2 regions of the Janibacter sp. DB-40 genome follow, and region 1 is predicted to be linked to the other one. Evidence: predicted binding sites of a transcription regulator. Region 1 holds the regulator's gene; the other holds the start of a gene.

Region 1 (14,378 bases):
CGTAGGCGAGCACGAGGGTGTCGGTGTACCCGGCGGCATCGAGCGCGGCGCGCACACGGGCGACCTGACCGTCCATCATCCCGGAGAGGCCGAGGACGTGGGCCCCGGCAGCGGCCTGCGCGAGCGCCATGTCGGCGTAGCGGGTGAGGGTGGCGTCGTTGTCGACCACGGTCCGCCCCGCCGGGTCGGTCGTGAGCACCCCGCAGTGGCCGTGGTCGGTGAACTCGTCGAGGCACAGGTCGGTCATGACCACGAGATCGTCACCGACCGCGTCCACCACCGCCCGGGTGGCGACGTTGAGGATCCCCTCGGGGTCGTCGGCACCGGAGCCGCAGTCGTCCTTGGTCTGCGGCACGCCGAAGAGCATGATCCCGCCGATGCCGGCGGCCACGCACACCCGCGCCTCCTCCACGAGGGAGTCGACGGTGTGCTGCACCGTGCCCGGCATGGAGGAGATCGGCACCGGCGCGTCGACGCCCTCACGGACGAAGACGGGCAGGACCAGGTCGGCCGGGTGCAGCCGCGTCTCCGCGACGAGACGGCGAAGGGGGGCGCTGCCCCGCAGTCGCCGCGGGCGCACGACGGGTCCGCTCGGACCGTGGGGCGCGGGAGTCACCCCTTCGCCTTCGTGCGGCGCGTCGTCGCCTTCTTGCGGCGGGCGCTGGGGCGCTGGGGCTCCTCACCCGCTTCGATGGCCGCGGTGGCCAGCTTGCGGCCGTGCTCGGCCAGCGCCTCGACGAGGCTCGCGCCGGTGGCCTCGGGGGCCATGACGTCGACCCGCAGGCCGGCCTCCTCCGCGGTCTTGACGGTGGCCGGGCCGATGCAGGCGATGACCGTGGACGGGTGCGGCTTGCCGGCGATGCCGACGAGGTTGCGCACCGTGGAGGAGGAGGTGAAGACGACGGCGTCGAAGGCACCCTGCTTGATCGCGTCACGCGTCGGCGCGGGCGGCGGGGTGGCGCGCACCGTGCGGTACGCGGTGACGTCGTCGACCTGCCAGCCCATCTCCTGCAGTCCGGCCACGAGGGTGTCGGTCGCGATGTCGGCACGGGGCAGGAAGACGCGGTCGATCGGGTCGAGGACCTCGTCGTAGGGCGGCCACTCCTCGAGCAGGCCGCGCGCGGACATCTCCCCAGTCGGCACGAGGTCGGGCTCGATCCCCCACTCACGCAGGGCGTCGGCCGTGACACCGCCGACTGCGGCGATCTTCAGCCCCGAGAACGCGCGCGCGTCCAGCCCGAACTCCTCGAACTTCTCCCGGATCGCCTTCACGGCGTTGACCGAGGTGAACCCGATCCACTGGTAGCGGCCCGTGACGAGACCGCGCACCGCGCGCTCGACGGCCTGGGGGGTGCGCGGCGGCTCGACGCTGATCGTCGGCACGACCTCGCTCGTCGCGCCGTGGCCGAGCAGCTGCTTGGTCATCGGGCCGGCCTGGTCCTTCGTCCGTGGGATGAGGACGTTCCAGCCGTAGAGCGGCTTGGTCTCGAACCAGGACAGCGTGCTGCGCATGGCCACGGTCGGACCGACGATCGCCAGCGTCGGCACCTCGAGCCCGACGACGGCGTCGGCGGCCTCGGCGAGGGTCGTTCCGTGGGTGACCTGCGAGGTGGTGGTCCCACCCTGGGTCAGGGCGACGGGCGTCTCGCCGTCACGGCCGTTGGCCAGCAGGTCGGCGAAGGCCGGGACGAGGTGCTCGGGCAGGCCGAGCAGCACCAGCGTGACGTCGTCGCGCACCGATGCCGAGAGGTCCGGGCGCTTGGACCCCGAGACGCTCACGACGTGCAGTGCACCGGTCGAGCGGTTCGTCAGCGGCACGCCGGCGTAGGAGGGCACGGCGCTCACGGCGGAGACGCCCGGCACCACGTCGAAGTCGATGTCCGCCTTGGCGAGGGCGGCCGCCTCCTCGGCGAGGCCGTTGAAGGTGGCCGGGTCGCCGTCCATGAGTCGCACGACGAGGCCACCCTTGTGCGCCTTGGCGGTCTTGACGACGAGCTTGGCGCGCGAGGCGTGGGTCAGCTGCTGGCCGTGCTCGCCGTGGCTGGCGTCGACGATCTCGACGCCCTCCTCGGTCATCGAGGCGACGATCTCCTCGTTGGTCAGCTGGTCGGTGATGACGGCATCGGCGCGCGCAAGCAGCTCGACGGAGGCGACGGTCATCAGTGATGCGTCACCCGGCCCGGCGCCGACGAAGGCTACTCGAGCCGGTCGGCGTGCTGCGGTGGTGGCGTTTGCGGTCGAGCGCTGGGGGGTCACTGGGCATGCTCCGAAGCGGTCGTGGGGTGGGTGGCTGACAGGTCGGCGAGCGCGGGCGCGCCGTCGGCGACAAGGGTTCGGGCGAGTCGGCGACCGAGGTCGTCCGCCTCCCCGATGGGGCCGGTGATGGACCGGCGCAGGTCCCCCGAGCCGTCCGTGGCGGCGACGACGGCCCGTAGGGAGAGGATCGGGCCGTCGACGTCCTCGACGACCTCGGCGTGGGCGCCCACGGGTGCGGCGCACCCGGCCCCGAGCTCGGCCAGCACACCGCGCTCGGCGGTGGTGGCGGCCCGGGCGTCGGCATCGTCGATGGGGCGAAGGGCGGCGCGCGCCTGCTCGTCCGCCTCACGGCACTCGACGGCCAGGGCTCCCTGACCGGGGGCGCAGATCATCTGGATCGGCTCGAGCACCTCGGTGACGCGGTCCTGCAGGCCCGACCGGGTCAGGCCGGCGTGCGCCAGGATGACCGCGTCGAGCTGGCCCTCGCCGGGGCCGACCATGTCGAGCCGGGTCCCGAGGTTGCCGCGGATGTCGCGGAACTCGAACCCCCGGCCGAGGCAGGCCAGCTGGGCGCGACGGCGGGGAGAGCCAGTCCCGATGACCGCTCCCTCGCCGAGCTCGCCGAGGGTGAGCCCGTCGCGCGCGCACAGGGCGTCGCGGGGGTCGACCCGGGCCGGGATGGCCGCGACGACCAGACCGGGCTCGGGCGTGGTGGGCAGGTCCTTCAGCGAGTGCACTGCGATGTCGATCTCCCCGGCGAGGAGGGCCTCACGCAGGGCGCTGGCGAAGACGCCGTGGCCGCCCATGCTGGCCAGCGAGGCGCGGCTGGTGTCGCCCTCGGTGACGATCTCGACGATCTCGACGTCGTGCCCCTCGGCCCGCAGCGCGTCGGCGACGTGCCCGGACTGGGTCATGGCGAGCTTCGACCGACGGGTCCCGAGACGGAGCGTGGTCACAGGGCACCTCCTTCGGCGTGCAGGTCGAACAGCTGGCGGAGGGCGTCCTCGTACTCACCCAGGCGCCCGTCGACGGCGAGCTCCTTGGCCCGCACGGTCGGCTGGTGGAGCAGCTTGTCCACGATGCGGTGCACGGCCCGGCCGACCTCCTCGCGGTCGGCGGCCGACATGTCCGGCACGCGCTGGTCCATCCGGGCCAGCTCGGACTCGACGACCTGCTGCGCCGCCTCGCGCAGGGCGCGGACGGTGGGCGCGGCGATGCTCGCGGCCCGGGCCCCGAGATGACGTGTCACGGCCTCGCCGACGATGGAGCGGGCCTGTGCCACCTCCGGCATGGTCCCGTCGGCACCGAGCATGTCGCCGAGCTCGCCCAGACCGAGGAGCGTGATCTCGCTCAGGTCCGCGACCTCGTGGGCGATGTCGTGCGGCAGGGCCAGGTCGATGAGTGCCTGCCTGCGGCCGGAGCGCTCGATCTGGGCGTCGGCGACGTCGGCGAGGGAGATCGCCAGCCCGGTCGAGCCGGTGCAGGAGATGACGACGTCCGCGTCGGCGAGGGCGTCACCGAGCTCGTCGGTGGGCCGTGCACGGCCCCCGAGCCGCTCCGCCAGGGCGAGGCCGCGCTCGTGGGTGCGGTTGACGACGGTGAGGCGGGCGACCCCGCGGCGCACCGCGGTGGTCGCCGCGAGCGCGCTCATGGACCCGGCCCCGATGACGAGGACGTGGGCGTCGGCGAGCTGGCCGACGTGCTGCTCCGCGGAGTCCAGCCCCGCGGTCACCAACGAGCGGGAGACCTCGTCGAGACCGGTCTCGGTGTGCACCTGCTTGCCGGTGCGCAGTGCCTGCTGGACGAGGGAGTTCAGGTGGCTGCCCACGTGCCCGTCGGTCTGGGCCCGGGCGAGGGCGTCGCGCAGCTGGCCGAGGATCTGGGACTCCCCGACCGCCATCGAGTCCAGCCCCGCGGCGACGTTGAAGACGTGCGCGACGGCAGCATCGCCGTAGTGCAGGTCGAGGTGCTCCTTGAGGTCCTCGTGGGTGATCGCCGTGCTCGAGGTCAGGGCGTCGGTGAGGTCGGCGACCGCGCCGTGGAAGGCCGAGACCTCGGCGTAGACCTCGGTGCGGTTGCACGTGGCGATGACGAGGAGCTCGGAGATGTCCGGGCTGGCCTGGGCCATCGCGACGATGGCCTGGCGGCTGGACTCGTCCAGGGCGGCCCGCTCGAGGACGGAGATGGGCGTGCGGCGGTGGTTGAAGCCGAAGCTGAGCAAACTCATCGACCAGCTCCCTCCAACAGCTCGTCGGAGTCGATGCCGACGCGTTGTTGCTCGTGGAAGGCCAGGATCTGCAGCTCGGTGGAGAGATCGACCTTGCGCATGTGCACCCCTTCGGGGACCTGGATCACGGTGGCGGCGAAGTTGAGGATGGAGCTGGCCCCGGCCGCGACGAGCAGGTCGGCGACCTGCTGGGCGGACGCTGCGGGGGTGGCGATGACGCCGATGCACGCCTCCCCCGGTGTCACGAGCGCCTCGAGCGCGGCCATGGGCTGGATGACGAGGTCGTCGACCTTGTGGCCGACCACGGCGGGGTCCCTGTCGAGCAGCGCCACGACCTGGAAACCCTTGGTCGCGAAGCCGCCGTAGGAGGCCAGGGCGCGACCGAGGTTGCCCATGCCGACGATGACCACGGGCCAGTCGTGGGTCAGTCCCAGCGCCCGGGAGATCTGGTAGCTCAGGTGGGCGACGTCGTAACCCACCCCGCGCACCCCGTAGGAGCCCAGGTGGCTGAGGTCCTTGCGCAGCTTGGCCGAGCTGACACCCGCGCTGTGGGCGAGCTCCTCCGAGGAGACGGAGAGCACGTCGACTGCGGCCAGCTGCCCCAGTGCGCGCAGGTAACCCGGGAGCCGCGCCACTGTCGCATCAGGGATGTCCCGCTTGGCGGACTGGTCGACGGACACGTTGGGCACGGCTCCTCTCCACGGTCTCCGGCGGGCGGCGCCGAAGAACCGAACACCTCGAGATTACGCTCTTGTGAACAAATGCACAAAGTCACCGCCCACCCGCCGGACCGCGTTGGAACGGGCCGGCCGGGGGTGGCTCAGCGCCCGAGAGCAGCCCGCAACCGCCCTTCGTCCACGCGCCAGTAGTCGTGCTGGCGCCCGTCGACGAAGGTCACCGGGATCTCCTCCGTGTACCGGGCGAAGGCCGGGTCGGAGTCGAGGTGGACCTCCTCGAAGGAGTCCCCGGTCTCCGCGACGACCCGCTCGATGACCGAGCGGGCCTCCTCGCACAGGTGGCAGCCGGGCTTGCCGATCATCACCACGCGAGACGTCGGGAGTGGCACGGGTCCTCCTAGAAGAAGACGGAGCGGCGGGTGACCAGGACGGAGTAGAGCGTCTGCTGGATCGTCTCGCGCACCTGGTCGGTCAGCTCGAAGACGAGCATGGGGTCGTCCGCCGCAGCCGGCCCCAGCGAGGCGGTGTCGACGGGCTCGCCGAACTCGATGATCCACTTGCTCGGGAGCGGCACCAGACCCAGCGGCCCGAGCAGGGGGAAGAACGGCGTGATCGGCGCGTACGGCGCCCCGAGGAGGCGGGCCACCGTCTTCATGTTGCCGATCATCGGGTAGACCTCCTCGGCACCGACGACCGAGCACGGGATGATCGGCACCTCGGAGCGGATCGCCGCGGAGACGAAGCCGCCCCGGCCGAAGCGCTGCAGCTTGTACCGCTCACGGAAGGGCTTGCCGACGCCCTTGAACCCCTCGGGCCACACGCCCACGAGCTCGCCGCCACGCAGCAGCCGCTCGGCGTCGGCGTTGGAGGCCAGGGTCGCGCCGGTCTTGCGGGCGAAGTCACCGACGACGGGCAGCTGGAAGACCAGGTCCGCACCGAGCATCCGCAGGGAGCGGGCGCGCGGGTGGGCGTCGTGGATCGCGAGCTGGGTGATGACCGAGTCGAGCGCGATCGTGCCCGAGTGGTTCGAGACGAGCAGCGCACCGCCCTCGTCCGGGATGTTCTCGATCCCGCGCACCTCCACGCGGAACCACTTGTCCTTCAGCAGGCGCAGGACCGGGAAGACCGTGTGGGTCGTGAAGTCCTCGTCGTAGCCGAAGTCGTCGACGTCGTAGTCACCGCGCACCCGGCGCTGCAGGAACTCGAGCGTGTCGGCGAAACGCCGCTCCCAGTCCTCCCCCGCTGCCGCACCCGCGGCCTGACCGATCGTCCGGGAGGTCAGCTGACCCGCCGACAGCAGCACGGAGAGCAGCTCGGCCAGCCCCGGCACGATGGCCTGGCCGGCGTCCGGCGTCCCGCTGGTCCCGCGCTCGTGGGCGCCGGTGGACGCCGTCGGTGCGGCGGACACGGGCCGGGCGGCGGTCGAGGTGGAGCGCCGGGCCGGCGGCTTGCGCCGGCCCGTCGAGCCGGGCGTCGTGGAACGCTGGGCCGCGGGAGGGGACCCGTCGGGCCCGGACACGACGCGCAACGCGGGCTTGCGGGAGGCGGCCTTCGCCCCCTTCGTCCCGGTTGTTGGTGGGGTCGCGGTGGGCGACGAGGCGCCGATCAGGGGTGTGCTGCGCCTGCGGGCGCGCTCGCCACCGGCGCGGTCGGCCGCGGCGGCCACGGCGCTGGGTCGTGGCGTCGCCTTCTTCTTCGTCGAGGACGTCTTCTTCGCGGAGGTCTTCTTCGCCGGTGCGGGCCGGGTCGGCGACGTGCGCGCCGTCGTCGAGGTGGTGGTCTTCCTCGCGGACTTCGTGGCGGGGGCGGAGGACGTCGCCTTCTTCGCGGTCGACCGTCGGGTGCTGTCGGCCATCACTTCTCGCTCTCGCTGGTGGGCGTCACCGCGCGCATCGCGGTCTCGGCCGCCTGCACGGCAGTCCATCCGGGCTGGGCGAAGGGCAGGCGGTCCATGACCCGACCCTTCGTCGCCCGGGCAAAGTCCTCGTAGGCGGCACGCGTGGAGTACACCGGGTCGAAGCCGAGGTCCTCGCGCATCCGGGTGGTGTCCAGACCGCGGCCGAAGGTCATCATGTCCAGCTGGTCGGAGCCGATGTCCACCAGCCCGAAGCGCTTGGCGAGGTCGGCGATCGCCCCGGTGGTCATCCGCGGCACGAGCACGTAGGGGCGACCGGCGATGTTCGCGGCCTGGCAGGCGGTGATGATCCCGTCACCGGCGATGTTGACCGGACCGAGCCCGCGTGCGTGCACGGCATGGGTCATCGCGGCGACGCAGTCGTCCTCGTGGACGAACTGCAGCCGCGCGTCGTAGCCGAACGGGATCGGGATGACCGGCAGGGAGAAGTGGTCGGTGAAGGCGGTGCGGATCCGCGGACCGATGACGTTGGCGAAGCGCAGCGTCGTGATCTCCATGTCGGTGCGCCGCCGGGAGAGGCCACGGACGTAGCCCTCCACCTCGACGCTGTCGCGGGCCCAGCCGGAGCTGGGCATCTTCTTCGCCGACATGTCCTCGGTGAACATCGCGGGGTCGCGCGAGCTGGAGCCGTAGACGCCCGCCGTCGACTTCACGACGAGCTTGGTCACCGACTCGGCCCGCTGGCACGCAGCGAGCAGTTGCATCGTGCCGATGACGTTGATCTCCTTCTGCGTCGAGCGTCCGCCGCCGGCACGGGGGGTCGCGATGACGCCCATGTGCACGACCGTGTCGACGTCGTTGCCGGAGATGATCCTGCTGACCAGGGGGCTGCGGATGTCCGCGCGCATGAACTCGGCGCGCCCGATGCCGTGCCGCGGGGGGACGACGTCGACGCCGATGATGCGCTCGACGGTCTCGTCGCGGCTGAGGCGCCGGGCGAAGGCACCACCGAGGTGGCGGGAGACACCCACCACGAGCACGGTCCTGGGCACGGAACACCTCCTGTCGGCAGCGGCGGGACGGCCGCACTGTCCGCAGCCTAACCAGCAGGGAGGCCTCTGGCACCGTGGACGGCCCCATCGAGATGGGGATCACCCGTTCCCGGCGCGGGCCCCGCCCCGGGGACGGCGAAGGGGCCGCACCGGTCTCCGGTGCGGCCCCCTTCACGCTGGGTCACTTCTTGTTGCGACGCTGGTGGCGCGTCTTGCGCAGCAGCTTGCGGTGCTTCTTCTTCGCCATGCGCTTGCGTCGCTTCTTGATGACAGAACCCATGCGGTCTTCCTTCGTGTCGTCTTCGGGACTTCGGTGACGGCTCGAGCGATGCCGGCCCTGCGGCAGGCCCCACCGAATGCGAGTCAGACGGGAAGTCTAACGCCTCGCGGGCAGTGGCACGTACCCGCGTGCGGGATCCGCCCGACCACGGGCAACCGGCCGGTCCGTGCGTCGCGGGGCGGGACTGCGCTCAGGCCGTCTCGATGAAGGAGGTCTCGAGGTACGTGTGGACCGCGTCCTCGGGGACGCGGAAGCTGCGGCCGACGCGAACGGCCGGAAGATCGCCGTTGTGCACCATCCGGTACACCGTCATCTTCGAGACCCGCATGATCGACGCGACCTCAGCCACGGTGAGGAAGCGCACCTCACCCAGAAGATCGTTCGACATGACCACCTCGATCTCTGCAGGATCGCACCGCCGGCCGATCTGCCAGCAGTCCTCGACGAGCCCTTGCAGATGTCCACCATAGATGCAGATGTGGCCACTGTGAAGACAGAACATGAGGGCAATCACCGAAAGTCCATCCGACACGCCGCCCGGCGGGAGAAAATCGGGGTTCAGTCGAACCAGACGTCGAGGCCGTGCAGGGGGAAGACCGCCTCGCGGGCGGCCATGATCGCCCGGTCGACCCCGTGGTGGGGGTTGTACCCCATGGCCCACGGCTGCACCCAGATCGGCAGGTCCTTCTCCGGCAGGTCCCCCATCGTGGCCGGCCCCTGCTGCCCGGCGACGAGCTCACAGTGGTCACGCCACTCCTGCGGCACCTCGGTGGCCGCCGGCACGGGACGGTGGGCGGCGATCGCGGTGAGGTGGGCCCAGGCCCGGGGGACGGCGTTGGTGAGGTCGTAGCCACCCCCGCCGAGCGCCAACCACCGGCCCTCGGCGACCTCGTGGGCGAGGCGGTGGAGGTTCACGGCGGCCTGGCGCTGCGCGTCGAGCGAGATCGACATGTGCGCCAGGGGGTCGTCACGGTAGGTGTCGCACCCGTGCTGGGTGACCAGCACCTGCGGCTCGAAGGCGCGGACGAGCGGCATGGCGACCGAGGTGATGGCCCGCAACCACGGCCCGTCGACGACGCCGGGGGGCAGGGCGACGTTGACCGCGGTCCCCTCGGCGCCGACGCCTCCGGTGTCCGCCGGCCAGCCGGTGCCGGGGAAGAGCGTGCGACCGGACTCGTGCACCGAGATCGTGAGCACGCGGGGGTCGTCGTAGAACATCGCCTCGACACCGTCGCCGTGGTGGACGTCGACGTCGATGTAGGCGACCCGCTCCGCCCCGTTGTCGAGCAGCCACTGGATCGCGGCACCGATGTCGTTGTAGATGCAGAAGCCGGCTGCCCTGGCCGGCATGGCGTGGTGCATGCCCCCGGTGAAGTTCACGCCGTGCTCGACCTCCCCGGTCCACACCCGGCGCGCGGCCTCGACCGAGCCGGCGACGATGCGGGCGCTCGCCTCGTGGACGCCGGCGAAGGCGGGCACGTCCTCCGTCCCGATCCCCCACTGCCCGTCGGCGGTGTCCGGGTCGGCCGAGATCGCCTTCACGGCATCGATGTACTCGGGGTCGTGGACGGCGGACAGGACGTCGTCACCCGCGACGTCGACGTCGACGACGTCGACGTGGTCGAAGACCCCGAGGGCTCGACAGAGACGCGCGGTGAGGTCCAGTCGCACCGGCGCCATCGGGTGGCCGACCCCGAAGTCGTACTTCGTGAAGTCCTCGCCCCAGATGGCGCACGCCTGTGTGCTCATGCGAGTGACGGTACCCCGGCTAGGGTCGTGATCGGACGACGACCCGACGACCGGAGGAGAGCCCGTGGCCCGCACCCGACTGCACAACGAGGACGTGCTCGTGATCGGCCTGGGCCGCTTCGGCGGCGCCGTGGCCACCGAGCTGCACCGTCTCGGCAACCGCGTCACCGCGCTGGAGCTCGATCCGATGCTCGCGGAGACCTTTCTCGGCCGGGTCGGTCGGATCGTCCAGGGCGACGCGACCTCGGTCGCGATGATCGAGGAGCTGAAGCCGCACACCTTCTCCGCGAGCGTGCTCGGGGTCGGCTCGTCCATCGAGGCCTCTGTGCTCGCGGCCGTCAACCTCATCGACAACGAGTCACCCAAGGTGTGGGCCAAGGCCGTCTCACCGGCGCACGCCCGCATCCTCAACCGCATCGGGGTCCACCACGTCCTCTCCCCCGAGATCGAGTCGGGCCAGCGGCTCGCGCACCTCATCGGCAGCCGCCTGATGGACTACATCGAGTTCGACGACGGCTTCGCCATCGTGAAGATGACACCGCCGCAGGAGGCCGTCGGGTTCACCCTCGAGCAGACCCAGATCCGGCAGAAGTACGGCGTGACGGTCGTCGGGGTGAAGTCGCCCGGCCAGGACTTCACCTACGCCAGGCCGGAGACCAAGGTCCGCAGCGGCGACCTGATCATCGTCAGCGGCCCGACCTCGCTCATCGAGCGCATGGCCGCGCGCCCCTAGGTCCGTCGGGTCAGGCGCGGTCCTCGCCGAGGGCGAGCACGAGCGCGATCTCCTCCTCGGGGCCGCTCTCGCCGACGACGCGCATCGGGCGACGCTCATCGGTGGGGCGGAAGCCGAAGCTCGAGGCGAAGGCCACCGCGCGTCCGTTGTCGGAGCCGACCCAGTAGAACAGTCGGGCGAAGCCCTGCTCCTCGGCGATCGTGGCGCCCTGGCTCACCAAGTTCGCGGCGACCCCGGCGCCGCGCCACTTGGGGTTGACCCAGAGGCCGAAGAGCTGGCCGCCGTTCTCCGACTCGCTCTCCGTCGCGTCACCGAGGCTGGCGACGCCCACGTACTCACCGTCGACCTCCGCGACGAGTCGCGCGCTGCGACGCATGCGCTTGCGCCAGAACTCCTCCGGCTGGTCGGCCTCGTCGTCGTGGTCGGCGACGAAGGCCTCGGGAGATTCCTGCAACGCTTCCAGCCGAAGGGTGCGGTAGATCTCCCACTCGTCCTCGGTCAGCGCGCGCACAGTGATCTCACTCATGGCTGCACTCTCTCATCCCCGAGGGCGGATTGTGGGGCCGGTCCCTCGGAATCGTGGTGACAGTTCATGCATTCTTCGCCTTCATGGTCGCGGAATCGCCGCTCGGGCGCCAGTGCATGGAGGCGCACCCCTCGGCGTCACCGGCTCCCCCGTCGAAGGCGAACCCCAGCCGGGTGTAGCAGGCCACGGCGCGCGGGTTGTCGAGCATGACGTGCATCCGGACGCGATCCGCACCCTCGGCGACGGCCCGGTCACGACATGCGTCGACGAGCGCGTCGGCAACGCCTGCGCCCCGGGCGTGCCCGGCGACCCACATCGCGACGATCTCCGGGTCCTCCTCGAGGTCCAGGCGCAGCAGCGTCGCCGTCCCGAGCGGCAGCCCGTCCTCGCGCTCGGCGAGGAAGACCGCCTGCCCGGTGCGCTGGCGCCAGGTCTCCTCCGTGAAGGCCGCCTCACGGGCGTAGGAGCTGCCGTACGCGCCGGGGGCATCCAGGAGCATCGCCAGCCGCACCGCGCGCAGCACCTCCCAGTCCTCCTCGGTGAGGAGGCGGACCGAGCACCGGCTCATCGGCCGGCGGACCGGTCCGCGCAGGCCTTCACCGCGTCGGCCAGGGCATGGCGCATCCCGTGTGCCTCGAGCCGGGCGAGGGCGGCCGCCGTCGAGCCCCCGGGTGAGGTGACCTGGGTGCGCAGGATGGCCGGGTCCTCACCGGTCTCGGCGAGCATCGCGCCGGCCCCGCGCACGGCCTGGGTCGCCATCGCCAGCGCCTGCTGGCGCGTCAGGCCCTGGGCGACACCGGCGTCGACGAGTCCCTCGACGAAGAGGTAGACGTAAGCGGGAGCGGACCCGGACATCGCCGTCGCGGCGTCCTGCTGGGACTCCGGCAGCACGAGCGTGCGCCCGGTCGGTGCGAGCAGCTCGCGCACCCGGGTGACCTGCTCGTCGGTGACGTCGTCGGCCGGGCTGAGCACGGTCATGCCCTGACCCACCTTGGCCGGGGTGTTGGGCATCGCCCGGATGGCGGCCGTCCCCGCGGGCAGGTGGGCGGCCAGGTCGGCGAGGGAGACCCCGAGCGCCATGGAGACGACGATCGCGTCCGGACGAAGGGAGGGTGAGATCGCCTCGAGCAGGTCCGCCACGCCGTAGGGCTTGACGAGGACGAGGTGGACGTCCGCCCGACCGGCGGCCTCCGCCACGTCGACGACCTCCACCGTCGGGTGGTCTGCGTGCAGCTCACGCAGCTGGGCCACCCGCTCGGCGCTGCTCTCGACGGCGAGGACCTCCCCTTCGCCATCGTCCGCGAGCGCGTCGAGGACGGCCCCGCCCATCGACCCGACTCCGTAGATCGCCGTCGTCATCCGTCGTGCTCCTCGTCGTGGGGGTGTGGGTGGTCCAGCCTAGTCAGCCGAGGCCGGTGAGGACCGCGGCGAGACGGCGCACACCGGAGGGCCGGCGGGCCAGGTCGTGCAGGTACTCGAGCCACTGCGGCCCGTAGGGCACGAGCACGCGTACGCGGTGCCCGGCGTCGGCCGTGCGCATCTGCAGGTCGGGCTGGGCCCCGAGGAAGAACTGATACTCCAGCCCCTCGGGGCCACGGCCGGACTGGTCGGCCAGACCGTCCGCGAGGTCGAGGAGGAGCGGTTCGTGCGTGCCCACGACGGTGTGCACGCCCGAGCCGAGGAGGTCGGCGAGGCAGCGGACGAAGGCCAGATCCGTCTCGTGGGGGTCCTGCCAGCTGACGTCGGCGGGCTCGCCCGCTCCCCCGCGCACGAGACGCACTCGGGTGCCCGAGGCCGCCAGGCGGGCCACATCGCCCTCGCTCCGGTGGCGCCGCGCGACGACCGATGCGGTCAGGCGCGGGTAGTGCGCACGCGTGGCCTCCACGAGGTCGAGGGTCGCCTCGGCGGCAGCGATCGGCCCCGAGCGCAGCGTGATGTCGACCCGGTGCGCGTCACCGGCGGCGCAGACCTCGGCGAGCGCCCGCGCGGCGCGGGCCGCGTCGGTGCCGATGCCCAGCTGCTCGGGCGCCAGGTAGATCTCGGAGCGGTAGTCGCCGCCGGAGGTGACCGGCGCGAGACGCTCGATCGCGGTGACCGCCTCGGCGACCGTCGCGTCGACCCCGGCGGCACCGTCGGCGGGCGGCAGGAGCGGGTGGAGGGCTGCCAGCCGGTTGGTGCGCCGCAGCCGCTGGGCCTCCGCGACGGCGTCGTCGGTGGCCTCACCGGCGACGAACCGTGCTCGTGCGGCGACGACGGGACGGGAGGCCGCGACCCGGTCACGGGTACCGGGCGCGAGCAGCGCGTCGAGGGTGCGTGCCCACAGTCGGTCGGTGCTCATCGTGCTCGCGGCGCTCATGCCGTGCTGACGGGGGCGTGCAGCCGGTAGGCGGCAGGGACGACGCGCCAGGTGCGCTCGCGGCGGGGCTCGAGCTCCTCGCCGTCGGAGTTCGCGCCGAAGGCGTGGTTGACACCGGTGACGGTCACCGTCTGCACCCGCATGGAGACGACATCGTCGAGTCGCGTGTGGCGTCCCCTGTTGACCGTCGCGGCGTACAGCAGGCGTCGTCTCGGGGAGATCGTGCGGGAGATGACGAGCTCGGCCCGGCCGTCACCCGGCTCTGCGTCGGGCGCGATCCGGGTGCCCCCGCCGACGCTCTGGCCGATCGTCACGGCGACCTGCAGGATGTGGTGCCGGCCGTCGGCCACGACCTGGCCGTCCGCCACCACCCTCAGTCGCCGCCCGGTCTGGCCGAACCCCGCGGCGAAGCCCCCGATGACGTACCCGATCGGCCCGAACCGTTCCTTCCAGGGCGCGGCGATGCGACCGGCCTCCTCCCCGACGCCGATGTGGACGGCGTTGGCGACGATCCGGTCCTCGTCGTCGATGAGCACGTCGATCGGCCGCGCCGGGCTGTCGATGACGACCCGGGCTGCCTCGGCCGGGTCCGTGGGCAGCTCGACGGTGCGGGCGAAGTCGTTGCCCGTCCCCATCGGCAGCAGACCCACGGTCGGCGGGTCCTCGC
Region 2 (14,378 bases), 1.3 Mb from region 1:
CCGCGCGTGGGCTTCACCGGCTTGCCCGCACGCAGGTCGTCGACGAGCTCGACCGTCGACTCGGGGGTCTGGTTGTCGAAGAACTCCCAGTTGGTCATCACGACCGGAGCGAAGTCGCACGCCGCGTTGCACTCGACGCGCTCGAGGGTGATCTTGCCGTCCTCGGTGGTCTCGTCGTGGCCGACCCCCAGGTGCTCGCTGACGGTGTCCCAGATCTGGTCGCCGCCCATGATCGCGCACAGGGTGTTGGTGCAGACGCCGACGTTGTACTCACCGCTGGGGTGGCGCTTGTACTGCGTGTAGAACGTGGCCACGCCCGAGACCTCGGCAGCGGTCAGGTCGAGCAGCTGCGCACAGAACTCGATGCCCCGGCCGGTGACGTAGCCGTCGACGCTCTGGACGAGGTGCAGCATCGGCAGCAGCGCCGAGCGCTTCTGCGGGTAGCGCGCGATGATCTCCTGCGAGTCGGCGGTGAGCTGCTCGAGCACCTCGACGGTGTACGGCTCCTTGCTCTCCGACGAGACGTAGAGATAGCCGAACTCGGTCTGCCTGCCGAACTTGATCGACATCAGCGGTCCACCCCTCCCATGACGGGATCGATCGAGGCGACCGCGACGATGACGTCGGCGAGGAAGCCTCCTTCACACATGGCCGCGACGGCCTGCAGGTTGTTGAAGCTCGGGTCCCGGAAGTGGGCCCGGTAGGGCCGGGTCCCACCGTCGGAGACGACGTGGCAGCCCAGCTCGCCCTTGGGCGACTCGATGGCGACGTAGGCCTGGCCCGGCGGGACGCGAAAGCCCTCGGTGACCAGCTTGAAGTGGTGGATGAGCGACTCCATCGAGGTGCCCATGATCTCGCGGATGTGGTCGAGGCTGTTGCCCTGGCCGTCGCCGCCGATGGCCAGCTTGGCCGGCCACGCGATGCGCTTGTCCGCCACCATCGTCGGGCCGGGGTTGTGCTGCAGCTCGTCGGTGACCTGCTCGATGATCTTCAGGCTCTCGAGCATCTCGTCGATGCGGATGGCCCACCGGTCGTAGGCGTCGGCATTGGTCCGGGTGACGACCTCGAAGTCGTACTTCTCGTAGCCGCAGTACGGGTCCAGCTTGCGCAGGTCGTGCGGCAGCCCGGTCGAGCGCAGCACGGGTCCCGTGACGCCCAGGGCGGTGCAGCCCGTGAGGGACAGGACGCCGACGTCCTTGGTGCGACCCTTCAGGAGAGGGTTCTCGAGCAGGATCGCCGACAGCTCGGCGATGCCCTTGCGCAGCTGCGGGATGGTCTCGCGGATCTTGTCGATGGCACCGTGCGGCAGGTCCTGCGCGACGCCGCCGGGACGGATGTAGGCGTTGTTCATCCGCAGACCGGTGATGGCCTCGATGATCGACAGGATGCGCTCGCGCTCACGGAAACCGATCGTCATCACGGTCGTCGCACCCATCTCCATGCCACCGGTGCCCATGCAGATCAGGTGGCTGGAGATGCGGGTCAGCTCCATCATCAGCACGCGGATGGCGCTGGCCCGCTCGGGGATGTCGTCGGTGATCCCGAGGATCTTCTCGATGGCGAGGCAGTAGGCCGCCTCCTGGAACATCGGGGTCAGGTAGTCCATCCGGGTGCAGAAGGTCGTGCCCAGGACCCAGGTGCGGAACTCCATGTTCTTCTCGATACCCGTGTGCAGGTAGCCGATGCCGGCGCGCGCCTCGGTCACCGTCTCGCCGTCGAGCTCGAGGATGAGGCGCAGGACGCCGTGCGTCGAGGGGTGCTGCGGACCCATGTTGAGGATGATCCGCTCCTCGGGGTTCATCCCGAGCTCGCCCATCTCGCGGTCCCAGTCACCGCCCTCGAGGTGGACGACGTAGCCCTCGGCGAGGTCGTCCGCTCCGGGGGTCGAGTGGACTCCGGTGCTCGTGTCGCTGGATGCCATCAGTTGTACGACCTCCGCTCGTCGGGCGGCGGGACGGTGCCGCCCTTGTACTCCACCGGGATGCCACCCAGCGGGTAGTCCTTGCGCTGGGGGTGGCCCGCCCAGTCGTCGGGCATGAGGATGCGGGTCAGCGCGGGGTGGCCGTCGAAGACCACGCCGAACATGTCCCAGGTCTCGCGCTCGTGCCAGTCGGCACCCGGGTAGACCTCGACGATGCTCGGGATGTGCGGGTCGGCGTCCGGGGCGGTCACCTCGACGCGCAGGCGCCGGCCACCGTGGGTGATCGAGAGCAGGTGGTAGGCCACATGCAGCTCCCGACCGGTGTCGTCGAGGAAGTGCACGCCCGAGACGGACATGCACATCTCGAAACGCAGGTCCGGCTGGTCGCGCAGGGCGCGCATCACGGGCACGAGGTCCTCGCGGCCCACGTGGAGGGTCAGCTCGTCGGCGTGGACGACGACCCGCTGGACGAGGTCGGAGCCGGTCGCCTCGGCGAGGGTGTCGACGGCGGCGTCGTACCAGCCGCCGTAGGGACGCGTGGCGGCTCCGGGGAAGGCGATCGGGGCCTGCAGCCCGCCGTAGCCGGAGGTGTCCTGCCCCTGGCGTGCGCCGAACATGCCGACGCGCTGGCCCCGGATGGCCGGCGCGTGGTCCGGGTCGACCTCGCCCACCTCGGGCGACCCGCCGACGTTGGTGTACTCGACCGGGCGCTGGTCACCGGTGAGGCCCTCGGTCGAGGGGTAGTCCTCGTGGGCGCTGCCTGCCAGACCCGGGCCCTCCGGGTGGACGCCCTTGGGCCTGGGGGCGTCGACGTCCTTGCCCGGCTCGTCCGTGGGCTCGTTCTCCTCCGTCATGCCAGCAGGTTCCTTCCCAGGAGGGCCTCGTGGTCGTGGGTCGGGGCCTGCAGCTCGGTCGGGACCGCCTTGAGGGCGGCAGCCTCGGCCGCGCGGACCGCCGCCTCCCGGTTGACTCCCAACGGCGTGTTCTGGACCTGCTCGTGGAGCGTGATGATCGAGTTGAGCAGCATCTCCGGGCGCGGCGGGCACCCGGGCAGGTAGATGTCGACCGGGATGATGTGGTCGACGCCCTGGACGATCGCGTAGTTGTTGAACATGCCGCCGGAGCTGGCGCACACACCCATCGAGATGACCCACTTGGGGTTGGCCATCTGGTCGTAGACCTGACGCACGACCGGTGCCATCTTGTTGCTCACCCGCCCGGCGACGATCATCAGGTCGGCCTGGCGCGGAGTCGCAGCGAAGCGCTCCATGCCGAAGCGGGCCAGGTCGTAGTGCGGGGTGCCGACGGCCATCATCTCGATGGCGCAGCAGGCCAGACCGAATGTCGCAGGCCACATCGACGACTTGCGCATGTAGCCGGCGAGCTTCTCCACCGTCGTCAGCGCAAAGCCCGAGGGCAGCTTCTCCTCAAGTCCCATTTTTCGTCTCCGTCCTCGTCAGTCCCACTCGAACCCGCCGCGACGCCAGACGTAGGCGTCTGCGATGAAGAACGCGTTGAACAGGAAGAGCACCACGGCACCGAGGGTGAAGGCCCCGAGCTCGTCGAAGGCGACGGCGAAGGGGTAGAGGAACAGGGCCTCGATGTCGAAGATGATGAACAGCATTGCGGTCAGGTAGTACTTGACCGGGAACTTGCCACCCTCAGCGGCCTGGGGAGTCGGCTGGATGCCGCACTCGTAGGCCTGTGCCTTGGCGGCGTTGTAGCGAGCAGGTCCGACGACCAGGCTCGTGCCGACCGAGACGAGCGCGAAGCCGAGGCCGAGCGCGAAGAGGATCAGCAGCGGGATGTAAGGGTTCATCGCTGCACGGCCTCGCTTTCTCTCATGTGATGCACGCCACTGACGATCCTAGGGCAGGCGCTCGTCCTGCCTGCAGTGCCCTCAGGCATTGGGAGCCATCCTGGTCAGGAGGCGCACGAGCCGGTCATCGACACCGCCGCCCTTCTCCTCGGGCAGGTTGGCCATGAGCTTGAGCATGAACTTCATCAGCGTCTCCCGGGGCAGCCCGTACTTCGTCGCCAGGCGCATGATCTCGGGCTTGCCGATGATCTTGGCGAACTGCGCCCCGAGGCGGAAGTAGCCGCCGTGCATGTCCTTCATCCGGGTGACGTAGGACTGCAGGACCCGCTCGCGGTCGGCAGCGGTCGGGCGGGCGAGCGCCTGGAGGATCGTCTCCGCGGCGGCGTGGCCGGCCTCGAGTGCGTAGTCGATGCCCTCGCCGTTGAAGGGGTTGACCATGCCACCGGAGTCGCCGACGAGCATCAGGCCGCGGTCGTAGAGCGGCTGGCGGTTGAAGGCCATCGGCAGCGCGGCCGCGGTGATGTCCCCGCTCATCGTGTCGGCGTTGATGCCCCACTCGGGCGGCATCGTCTCGACCCAGCGGCGCATGACGTCCTTGTAGTCGGTGCGGCCGAAGGCCTCCGAGGTGTTGAGCACGCCCAGACCGACGTTGCTGCGGCCGTCGCCGAGGCCGAAGAGCCAGCCGTACCCGGGCATGAGGATCTTCTCCCCCTTCGGCGTCGTCGACCACAGCTCGAGGTGGCTCTCGAGGTACTCGTCGTCGTGGCGGGGGGTCTCGTAGTAGGCCCGCACGGCGACGGCCATCGGTCGGTCCTCGCGCTTCTCGCGCCCCATCTTCACCGACAGCCGTGAGGAGACGCCGTCCGCGGCGACGACGACCGGTGCGTAGTAGGTCTCGCGCTCACCGGTGGCGCGGCCGCGCTGGTCGACGACCTTGGCGGTGACGCCGATGATGCGGTCCTGGTCGTCGAGGATCGGCTCGGCGACGTTGCGGCCCTCGAGAAGGGTGGCGCCGCTGGCGGCAGCGTGGCGGGCGAGCACCTCGTCGAGGTCGGCCCGGGCACGCACCATGCCCTGGCCCGGGAAGGAGGCGACGTCCGGCCAGTCGAGCTGGAGGGTCATGCCGCCGCCGATGATCCGCAGGCCCTTGTTGTGTGCCCACCCGTCGGTCTCCGACATGGGCAGCCCGAGGTTGATCAGCTGGCGGACGGCACGGGGGGTCAGGCCGTCGCCGCAGATCTTGTCGCGGGGGAAGGTGGACTTCTCCAGCAGGACGACGTCCTTGCCGGCCTTCGCCAACCATGCCGCTGTCGCGGAGCCACCGGGGCCGGCCCCGACGACGATGGCGTCGGCGGTGCGGCCATCACCGGCCGCAGGCAGTGCACTGGTCACGAATGGGTTCCTCGAGGGCTTGTGAAGGATTTCACGATCGCGGGGAAGCCTACCTCTCCATGACGAGGCGAACGACACAGGTGAACCTAACCTCGCGGCGTCGCCGGGGTGCCCGATGGCGAAGGGGTGCTCCCCCGCCGGGGCGGGCAGCCCCCTTCGCACCTGTGCAGGACTTTCCCCCGGTTCGCAGCGGTATCAGACCCTTGCGAAGCGGGGGTTTACCGGGTGACCCGATATTCGGGGGGCAGGTGAGGCGACGGGGCCCTACGGCTTCGCCGCTCGGTCCCGTGCTCGCGCTCGGCCGTGCTGCGGGCCTCCCTCGTCCCTCGCTCGGATCCTCGCTACGGCTTCGTCGCTCGGTGCAGCGCGACGATGCCGCCGGTCAGGTTGCGCCACTGCACATCGGCCCACCCGGCCGCGGCGATCGTCGTGGCGAGCTCGTGCTGGGCGGGCCAGGCCTGGATCGACTCGGCGAGGTAGACGTAGGAGTCGGGGTTGGAGCTGAGCGTGCGGGCCACTGGCGGGAAGGCGGCCATGAGGTACTCCGAGTAGACCGTGCGGAAGGCCTTGTTGACCGGCTGGCTGAACTCGCAGATGAGCAGCCGGCCGCCCGGCTTGGTCACGCGCAGGAACTCCCCGAGCGCCGCACCGCTGTCGACGACGTTGCGGAAGCCGAAGGACATGGTCACCGTGTCGAAGGACTCGTCCGCGAAGGGCAGCCGCGTCGCGTCCGCCGCGGAGAAGTCCAGGTCGGGGTACTGGTGCTGGCCCTGGTGGAGCATGCCGAGCGAGAAGTCGGCCGAGACGACGTCCGCGCCCGCCTTGCGCAGCGGCACCGACGAGGTCCCCGTGCCCGCGGCGATGTCGAGGATGCGCTGGCCGGGCCGCGGCTCGAGCGACTGCAGGACGGCCCGGCGCCACAGGCGGGTCTGGCCCAAGGACATCACGTCGTTCATGAGGTCGTACTTCGCTGCGGTCTCGTCGAACATCGCGGCGACGGCCTTGGGGTCCTTCTGCAGGGTGGCGCGGCTCATGTGCACATCCTCGCACCCGCAGTCGTAGGCTGTGGCGGCCATGACATCTCCATCACCCGACGACGTCCCGGGGCCGCTCGGCCACTCCCGACCCGCCCTGGTCGTACGCACCATCTCCGTCCCCGCGGCGCAGGTCGGCGACCTGCTGGAGCTGCTGCCGGAGCCGGTGGACGCGGGCGACATCGTCTCCTGGGTGCGCAAGGGAGAGGGCCTGGTCGGGTGGGGCACGGTCGCGACCTTCCGCTCGCGCGGGTCGGACCGCTTCGCCCGGGCGCAGGAGTGGTGGCGCACGGTCACCGCCGAGGCGATCGTGCGCGACGACGTGGACGAGCCCGGCACCGGACCCATCGCCTTCGGGTCGATGGCCTACTCGTCGCACTCCGGCACCGAGTCCGTGCTCGTCGTCCCCGAGGTCGTCGTCGGGCGCCGCGGTGACCTGGCCTGGGTGACGACGACCACCACCGCCGCCGCGGTCCCGACGGCCGACGAGCCGCTCGAGTCCCAGACCGCCCCCGTGGACCCCGGGGAGGTCGCCTTCACCGACAGCGACCTGACCAAGGAGCGGTGGGCCGCCGCCGTCGAGGAGGCGGTCTCCCGGATCAACGCCGGGGACCTGGACAAGGTCGTCCTCGCGCGCTCCGTGCAGGCGACCGCGGACGAGCGCATCGATCCCCGCTGGCTGCTCACCCGCCTGGCCGAGGACTACGACACCACCTGGGTCTTCGCCGTCGACGGGCTGGTGGGCGCCACCCCCGAGATGCTCGTGCGCCTCGAGCGTGGCCTCGTGACCTCCCGCGTGCTCGCCGGCACCATCCGACGCACCGGTGACGACAGCCACGACCTGGCGCTCGCCGGGTCGCTCGCCCGCAGCAGCAAGGACCTCGAGGAGCACGAGTACGCGGTGCGCTCGGTCGCGGAGGCCCTGACCGACCACACCTCCTCGATCAACGTGCCGGAGTCCCCCTTCGTGCTGCACCTGAACAACGTGATGCACCTGGCGACGGACGTCGCGGGGGTCGTCGACGACAGCTCCACCTCGCTCGCCCTGGCCGCCTCGCTGCACCCGAGCGCGGCGGTGTGCGGCACGCCGACGGCGGACGCCGACCGGGTCATCGCCGAGCTGGAGGACATGGACCGGGGGCGGTACGCCGGGCCGGTCGGCTGGATGGACGCCTCCGGTGACGGCGAGTGGGGCATCGCGCTGCGGTGCGGCTCCTACGACGCGCCCAACTCCCTCCGCCTCTACGCCGGCTGCGGCATCGTCGCCGGCTCCCGCGCCGAGGACGAGGTCGCGGAGTCGGTGGCCAAGCTGCTGCCGATGCGCACCGCCCTCGGCGGCTGACCCGCGAAGGTAGGGGTCCTCACCCCAGGGCCGCGGTGACGGCCGCCCGGGTGCGCTCGCCCGCGGCGCGCCGGGACCCCGCGGCGATGGGGACCCGGACCACGCGGACACCCGTGGCAGGGGTCGCGATCGAGCGGGTGAGGTCCTCAGGGGTCCGGGCGGTCGTGGCGGGCACGCCGTGCGCGGCGCAGAGACCCTCGATGTCCGCGCCCGTCGGCGTGGTGAAGAGCCGGCGCATCGGCCCGGCGTGCTCGGCCGCCCCGTACTCCAGGGTGTCGAAGATGCTGCCCCCGTCGTCGTCGACGACCACGATCGTCAGGTCCGGCACCGGCTCGTCGGGGCCGATGAGCAGCCCGTTGGCGTCGTGGAGGAAGGTCAGGTCCCCGAGCAGGGCGTAGGTCGGCTCGGCGCGGGCCAGCGCCAGCCCGACCGCCGTCGAGACGCAGCCGTCGATGCCGGCCAGCCCGCGGCTGGTCACGGGGTGCACGTCGGCCCGCGGCCGTGGCACGCCCAGGTGCAGGTCCCGGGCGACGCTGCTGCTGCCGAGGAGCACCAGGCTCTCCCCCGGCACCGCGTCGTGCAGCGTCCGGGCGGTCGTGGGCCCGTCGAGGTCACCGGCACCGCCCAGGGCGTCGGCCACCCGGTCGGCGGCCCCCAGCCATGTCCGGGCGAAGGGGGTGACCCCCCGCTCCTCCGCGTCGCCGGCGAGAGCCGAGAAGGGGTGGACGGCGGCGGCCGTGTGCGTGGCATCGGCCCAGCCCGCCGCGCCGGGCTCGGCCGGCGTCACAACCTCGACGCGCACGCCGGGGCGACGGGCGAGGGCCGGGATCGTGCGCCCGAGGGTCGGTCGGCCGATGACGAGGAGACGGGTGGGCAGGTGCGCGTCGACCCACTCGGTGGCGGCGAGGAGCTGCGCACCGTGCGGGAGGACCAGGGGGTGCGTCCCCGGGCCGGGCTCGGCGATGACCGGCGCGCCGTGGCGGGCCGCCCAGTCCAGCGCGGCGGCACGGTGCTCGGCGCTCGGGAGCTCGCCGATGACGACAAGGGTCTGCGGGTCGTGCGCGAGGGGCGTGGCGGCGGCAGTCGTCACCGGGGCGGGCGCCGGCAGGGTCACCCACGGCGTCCCACCCGGGCGGCCGGCGACCGGGTTCACTGGTTCGATGTATTCGGGCGTGTCCAGAGGCGCACGAATACATCGATCCGCGGACGTGTCCGGCGCGAGGGGGTCGCGGTAGGGCAGGTCGAGGTGGACGGGCCCGGCGAGACCCGACCCGCCGAGCGCCCCGGTGGCGGCCGCCCACGCGCGCGCGGCACCGGTGCGCCAGGCCGCGGCCTGGCGGGGCGGGTCCTGCGGGGTCTCCAGCTCGAGGGCGAGCCGGACGTGCTCACCGAAGATGCCGAGCTGGTCGGTCGCCTGGTTGGCACCGACTCCGCGCAGCTCGGGTGGCCGGTCCGCGGTGAGCAGGAGGAGCGGTACCGCGCCGTGGTGCGCCTCGAGGACGGCGGGGTGGAGGTTGGCGACAGCGGTGCCGCTCGTGGTGATGATGACGGCCGGGCGCCGGCTCTCCTTGGCCAGCCCGAGGGCGAGGAAGGCCGCGCTGCGCTCGTCGACCCGCACGTGCAGCCGGGCCCGACCGGAGGCGTCGAGGTCGTGCGCGGCGTAGGCGAGGGGCGCCGAGCGGGAGCCCGGGCACAGGACGATCTCACGCACGCCGAGCCGGACGAGCTCGTCGAGGAGGACGCGGGCTCCGGTCGTCGAGGGATTCACGGGACCGATCCTGCCACTGCCGACATCCCGGCCGGGACCCGCTCGACCGCGTAGTCGATGACGACCGGGTCTCCCCCTTCGCCGTCCAGAAAGGCGTCCGCGCCCTCGCGCCACGACCGCAGCGACGGGTCGTCGCTCTCGTCGACGAGGTGGGCGGTCTGCGCGTACAGCTCGGTGGCGTGCGCGTCCGTCGCCCCGTCGTCGGGCCCGAGGACGTCGGCCACGCGACGCTCGACGGTCACCCAGCCCTCGCGGTCCGGGTTGTCCGCGCCGTCGAGCCCGGCGACGGGGTCCTCGGTGTGCTCGAGGCTGAGGACCGACACGTCGTCGGGGACGTCCAGGCCCGCGACGGGGGCGCCCGCGGTGACGACGTGGGTGACCCGGAAGCGGCTGCGGAACCGCGGGTCGGCGGCGAGCGCGGCGGCGGTGAGACCGCCCTGGCTACGGCCGCCGAGGAGCACCCGGCTGCGTCCGACGGACCCGGTGCGCCGCTGGGCGTCGGCGAGGGCGCGGGTGACGGCCTGCATCGTCAGGGTCTGCTCTCCCGCGGCGAGGAGGACATTGCTGGTGAGGTCCCAGGGGTTCTCCCCCGCCCGGGGTGCGAAGCTCTGCGTCCCCGGCACGTCGACCACCCAGGTCCACGACCCGTCGGCGCGCGGGACACCGACGACCCGGACCCGGGAGCCACCCGAGGTGGGGCCGCTGTCGTCGACGAGGTCGGCGACACTGCGGGGTGCCCGCCCGACCGTCACGGCGTGTGGGACCACGCGCACCTCGTGGTCGGACTCGTCGAGGGCGATCCCCCCGGTCGCGGCGACGACAACCTGCAGTGCCTCCTGCTGCGTGCGCGGCGGGTAGGGCACACCCAGCCGTCCGGACCGCCACCGCAGCCAGGTCCCCAGCGCGGGTGTGCCCCTGCCGAGGCCGATGACCAGACCGTCGAATCCCTCGGCCACGAACGGGACGAGTCCGGGCGCGTGCACGAGCAGCTCGTCGACCTCCTGGCCCAGGCCCAGGCCGAGACCGACGAGGGCGGCCGTGGCGGGAGCGCCGACCATCGGCAGTCGCGGGAGCAGGAGCGGGGTGAAGAGGGCGGCCGCCAGGGCCGTGGTGGGCACGGAAGCGCCGACAGCAACACCCACCGAGGTGGCTGCGACGTCGAAGAGCGCCTCGGCCGCCTGCTCCCCCGCGCGGTACAGCCCCAGTGCCGCCCGGGTCGTCTCGGCGGTGGCGAGCACCTGCGTCGAGACCCCGACGGCGTCGCGGGCACAGTCGAGGACCGCGGCCTCCGCGGCCAGGTACTCGACCGGTGCGACCACGCCCGCGAGGGCGAGAGCGGGCTCAACCGCGGTGGCGCCGACGCGCACCGCGGTCTCGGCCACGTCCCGGCCGACGACCTCCAGGACCTGCGCCCCGTCCTCGAGCTCCTCGAAGGAGACCGCCAGGCCGTGCGTGCCGCCGGTGACGGTGAGCTCGCGGCTCACGGCAGCGCCGGGTCGGGGCGGGGGACTCGCGCCGTCGCGGGGTCCCCGAGCATGGCCAGGTGCTCGGACGCAGCGGCCGCGAGCACCCGCACCGCGGCGGCCGCGCCCCGCAGGGCGGCGCCGAGGGCGGTGAGGTCGGCCGCGTGCGCCGCGACGAGCTCGCGGTGCCGGTCGGCAGCCGGGCCCCGCCACGAGCGGCTCGTACCGTGCGCGGTCCGTGCGACGAGCCCGTCGACGTCGTCGGCGAGGCGCTCCAGACGGAGGGCGAGCGCGTCGAGGTCCTCGAGCAGGAGCGGGGGGATGTCCATGCCCACAGCCCACCGGCTCGCGGGGTGGGCGGGCGCCCCCTTCGCGCCGGTTGTGGAGCAGCGGCGTCAGTCGGCTCGGGCTGTGGACGTGCGCGTCACAGGTGCGCCAGGGCGGCGGTGACGCGGTCGCGCCACCAGTCCAGCCGTGCCGCGGGAGCGGCGTGGGCGGCCACCAAGTCGGGATCGGGCACGACGTCGCGCACGGGCAGCCGGCCCTGCACCGGCAGGAGCGGGTCGGTGGTGACGTCGGCGCCGAGCAGCGCCGCGGTGCCGAGACCGCAGGCGTGGTCGAGCTCGGGCAGCGCCGCGGCGAGCGCCACCCCGGCCCGCAGGCCGACGCTGGAGTCGATCGCGGAGGAGACGACGGCGGGCAGTCCGCAGTCCGCGACGACCTCGAGGGCACGGGCGACGCCGCCGAGAGGTGCGACCTTGACCACGACGAGGTCCGCGGCGCCCAGCCGGGCGACCTCGAGCGGGTCCTCGGCCTTGCGGATCGACTCGTCCGCGGCGATCGGCACGTCGACACCGGCGCGCGCCAGCTCCTTCCGCAGACGGGCGAGGTCCCGCACATCGGCGCAGGGTTGCTCGGCGTACTCCAGGCCGAAGGGGGCGAGGGCCGCGAGCGCGTCGTGCGCCTGGGCGAGGGTCCAGCCGCCGTTGGCGTCGACGCGGATGCGACCGTGCGGACCCATGGTGTCGCGGACCGCGGCGACCCGGTCGATGTCGTCGGACCGGGTCTGGCCGGTCTCGGCGACCTTGACCTTGGCGGTGGTGCATCCGTCGTAGCGGGCGAGGACCCCGGCCACCTCGTCGGCGGGGACCGCCGGGACGGTCGCGTTGACGGGCACCGTGGTGCGCACCGGGTCCGGCCATCCGGTCCACGCGGCCTCGAGTGCCGCGGCCAGCCAGCGGGCCGACTCCTGCGGGCCGTACTCGACGAAGGGGGCGAACTCCGCCCATCCGTGGGGCCCGCGCACCAGTGCGATCTCCCGCTCGGTGATCCCGCGGAACCGCGTGCGCAGGGGCAGGGTGACGACGTGCAGCCCGTCGAGCAGCTCGTCCGGGGTGGGTGCGCTCATCGGTCGCGGCTGGAGAGCACGCAGAACTCGTTGCCCTCCGGGTCGGCGAGCACCGTCCAGGTGACATCGGGGTCCTGGCCGACGTCGACGCGGGCGGCGCCCTTGGTCAGCAGCTCCTCGATCAGCGCGTCCCGGTCCTGGTCGATGTGCGGGGCGAGGTCGATGTGCAGGCGGTTCTTCACCGTCTTGCCCTCGGGCACCGGCGCGAAGACGAAGGTCGGCGGCATCGCCTGCCACGTCTCCACCGTGTCGACGGGGTCGTCGCTCGTGCCGGGCGGCACGACGTTGACCTCGTACTCGTCCTCGAAGCCGAGCTCCCAGTCGAGGACGTCGGCCCACCAGCGGGCAAGCGTCGCGGCGTCCCGCGCGTCCACGGAGATCTGGTACCAGCGAAGTGCCATGGCCCGACGGTAACCGAGGCCGCGACCGGTCAGCCGGTGAACTTGTCCAGCCTGGCGGCGAGCAGGGGGACCCGGTGTGCATTGCCGTGGAGCTCGACGTACCGCTGTCCGTACACCGACAGCAGGGCGTCATCGAGACGGCGGACCGCACCGGGCGGGTAGCGGTACCCCATCCGCGACTCGATGGCCGCGACGTCGACGTCGCGCAGCACCTCGCGCAGCTCGGACAGCGAGGTGATGCCGAGCTCGAGCAGCAGGCTGCTGATCCACGCGTAGTGGTCGGTGCGGGACCAGCCGGCGTCGGTGAACTGGCCGGCGAGGAAGGCGGCGAGGTCGGTGGGGCTGATCCGTGGGTCGTCGTCCGCTCCCTCTGCCGGCGACGTGAGCTCCTCGCGGTGGCGGTCGCGGATGGCGGTGAACTGCTGGTCGGCCAGCTCGAGGAGCCCCGCGGCGAGGGTGAACCGGCGGTCGAAGTCGGGGCCGTGCTCCGCGCTGACGGATCCCTTGTAGCGCACGTCGTGCTCGAACTCCGCCCAGGCGTGCTGGAGCACGGTGCGGATCTGGATCGACGCCTGGGTCCCGGCGGGGATCCCCGGCTCATCGCGCTCCTCGTCGAGGGCGACGAGGAGGTGCCGGCTCGAGTAGCCGAACCGTCCGGCGTCCGCCGTCTCCTGGCCCATGTCGCGGTCCTCACGCACCTCGAGCTGGGACGAGAGCAGCTGGGCGACCGCCGCGACGTCGGAGAGCACGTAGGTGACGACACGGACACCGATCTGGTCGGTGATGTCGGTGAGCGGCTTCGGGTGAGCGAGCCGACCACCCGGCAGACGGCGGGCTGCCTTGCCCGCGAAGGACTCCACCGACTTGGTGCGTCCGGTCACCGCCAGGTAGTTGATGCCCGCGTCGTCGAGCAGCTGGGTCACGAGGGCGACATAGGCATCCGTGACCGCGCGCAGCTCCTCGCGTCCCGCGGCGTATCGCTGGACGGCCCTGCGGATCCGGGTCGACTGCTTGCTCGCCATGGGGACAGCCTGCCTCACATCACCCCCTCAGGCCGCCCGGCACGTCAGCCGGTCGCCACCTCCCCACGGGCGGCATCGGCCGTGCGAGCGAGGTCACGGTAGGTGATCAGCTCGTTGCGGAAGCGGCTCACGAGCAGGCCCGTGTCCCCGAGGACGTACACCCCCGGGGCATCCGAGGGACTGCGCCCGTGCGGCCACTGGCTCCCGCCGACGAGCAGGGCCAGGCTGCGGGAACGCGCCGAGGGCGCCGTGCCCTCGCCCAGCCCCCGCACGAAGGTCCCGTAGCTGAAGGGGGCGCCGGCCCCGGTGAGCGCATTCGCCTTGACGACGGTGTGGACGATCGTCGCCGTCACCTTGGCCGGTGGGACGTCCCGCCACAGGTGGAGCATCCCCTCGTGTGCGGCCGTCGCGAGAAGCCGGCGGTAGGCCGTCAGCAGCTGCCCGGCCAGGATCGGCGCCGGCTCCAGCAGGTCGAGGTGCTCGTCGACGGCGCACGCGAGGTCGCGGCTCCCGAGCGGCAGCAGGCCGGCCTCGAGCGGCTCCCCCAGGGGCAGCGGCTCGTCGTCCAGCGCGTCCAGGGCCTCCTTGCCGCCGACCACGCGCTCGAGCCAGTGGAGCATCTGCTCCTGCGGCTCCTCCCGGACGATGACGCGCTCGACCCGTGGGGGCGGCGCGGGCTCACGCAGGTGCGCCAGCTCGAGGGCGGCACACTCGTAGCCGCTCCCCGAGACCGGGCGGCTCACCGAGTCCACCACCTGGCCGTCGATCAGGACGACCTCGGTCACCGTGCCCAAGCCGCCCTGGGCAC

What was found. Region 1 encodes Rex, which represses fermentation and respiration genes when NADH is low (regulators of the CRP and FNR family bind a similar motif). Its sites were predicted from a motif close to CTTGTGAANNNNTTCACAAG; they were not measured.
Region 2: PVE36_RS02370 (geranylgeranyl reductase family protein) is a predicted target of Rex. The motif match lies at 5,151-5,170, and genes of this name have one in related genera.

Annotation. Positions count from the first base shown of each region.
Region 1 is NZ_CP120360.1:2,570,548-2,584,925, forward strand. It holds gene hemB (porphobilinogen synthase) at 1-616, opposite strand, end outside; gene PVE36_RS12245 (uroporphyrinogen-III synthase) at 613-2,256, opposite strand; gene hemC (hydroxymethylbilane synthase) at 2,253-3,212, opposite strand; gene PVE36_RS12255 (glutamyl-tRNA reductase) at 3,209-4,483, opposite strand; gene PVE36_RS12260 (redox-sensing transcriptional repressor Rex) at 4,480-5,163, opposite strand; gene PVE36_RS12265 (glutaredoxin family protein) at 5,304-5,522, opposite strand; gene PVE36_RS12270 (lysophospholipid acyltransferase family protein) at 5,558-7,015, opposite strand; gene PVE36_RS12275 (NAD-dependent epimerase/dehydratase family protein) at 7,015-8,067, opposite strand; gene PVE36_RS12280 (AURKAIP1/COX24 domain-containing protein) at 8,249-8,347, opposite strand; gene PVE36_RS12285 (helix-turn-helix domain-containing protein) at 8,538-8,735, opposite strand; gene PVE36_RS12290 (acetoin utilization protein AcuC) at 8,906-10,096, opposite strand; gene PVE36_RS12295 (TrkA family potassium uptake protein) at 10,161-10,829, shown strand; gene PVE36_RS12300 (GNAT family N-acetyltransferase) at 10,840-11,355, opposite strand; gene PVE36_RS12305 (GNAT family N-acetyltransferase) at 11,420-11,923, opposite strand; gene proC (pyrroline-5-carboxylate reductase) at 11,920-12,714, opposite strand; gene PVE36_RS12315 (hypothetical protein) at 12,758-13,711, opposite strand; gene PVE36_RS12320 (diacylglycerol kinase family protein) at 13,708-14,378, opposite strand, start outside.
Region 2 is NZ_CP120360.1:476,348-490,725, reverse strand. It holds gene nuoE (NADH-quinone oxidoreductase subunit NuoE) at 1-569, opposite strand, end outside; gene PVE36_RS02390 (NADH-quinone oxidoreductase subunit D) at 569-1,921, opposite strand; gene PVE36_RS02385 (NADH-quinone oxidoreductase subunit C) at 1,921-2,775, opposite strand; gene PVE36_RS02380 (NADH-quinone oxidoreductase subunit B) at 2,772-3,359, opposite strand; gene PVE36_RS02375 (NADH-quinone oxidoreductase subunit A) at 3,378-3,740, opposite strand; gene PVE36_RS02370 (geranylgeranyl reductase family protein) at 3,822-5,132, opposite strand; gene PVE36_RS02365 (demethylmenaquinone methyltransferase) at 5,474-6,166, opposite strand; gene PVE36_RS02360 (isochorismate synthase) at 6,207-7,508, shown strand; gene menD (2-succinyl-5-enolpyruvyl-6-hydroxy-3-cyclohexene-1-carboxylic-acid synthase) at 7,528-9,276, opposite strand; gene PVE36_RS02350 (hypothetical protein) at 9,273-10,760, opposite strand; gene PVE36_RS02345 (hypothetical protein) at 10,757-11,068, opposite strand; gene PVE36_RS02340 (o-succinylbenzoate synthase) at 11,164-12,147, opposite strand; gene PVE36_RS02335 (VOC family protein) at 12,144-12,548, opposite strand; gene PVE36_RS02330 (GTP pyrophosphokinase) at 12,578-13,570, opposite strand; gene PVE36_RS02325 (hypothetical protein) at 13,615-14,378, opposite strand, start outside.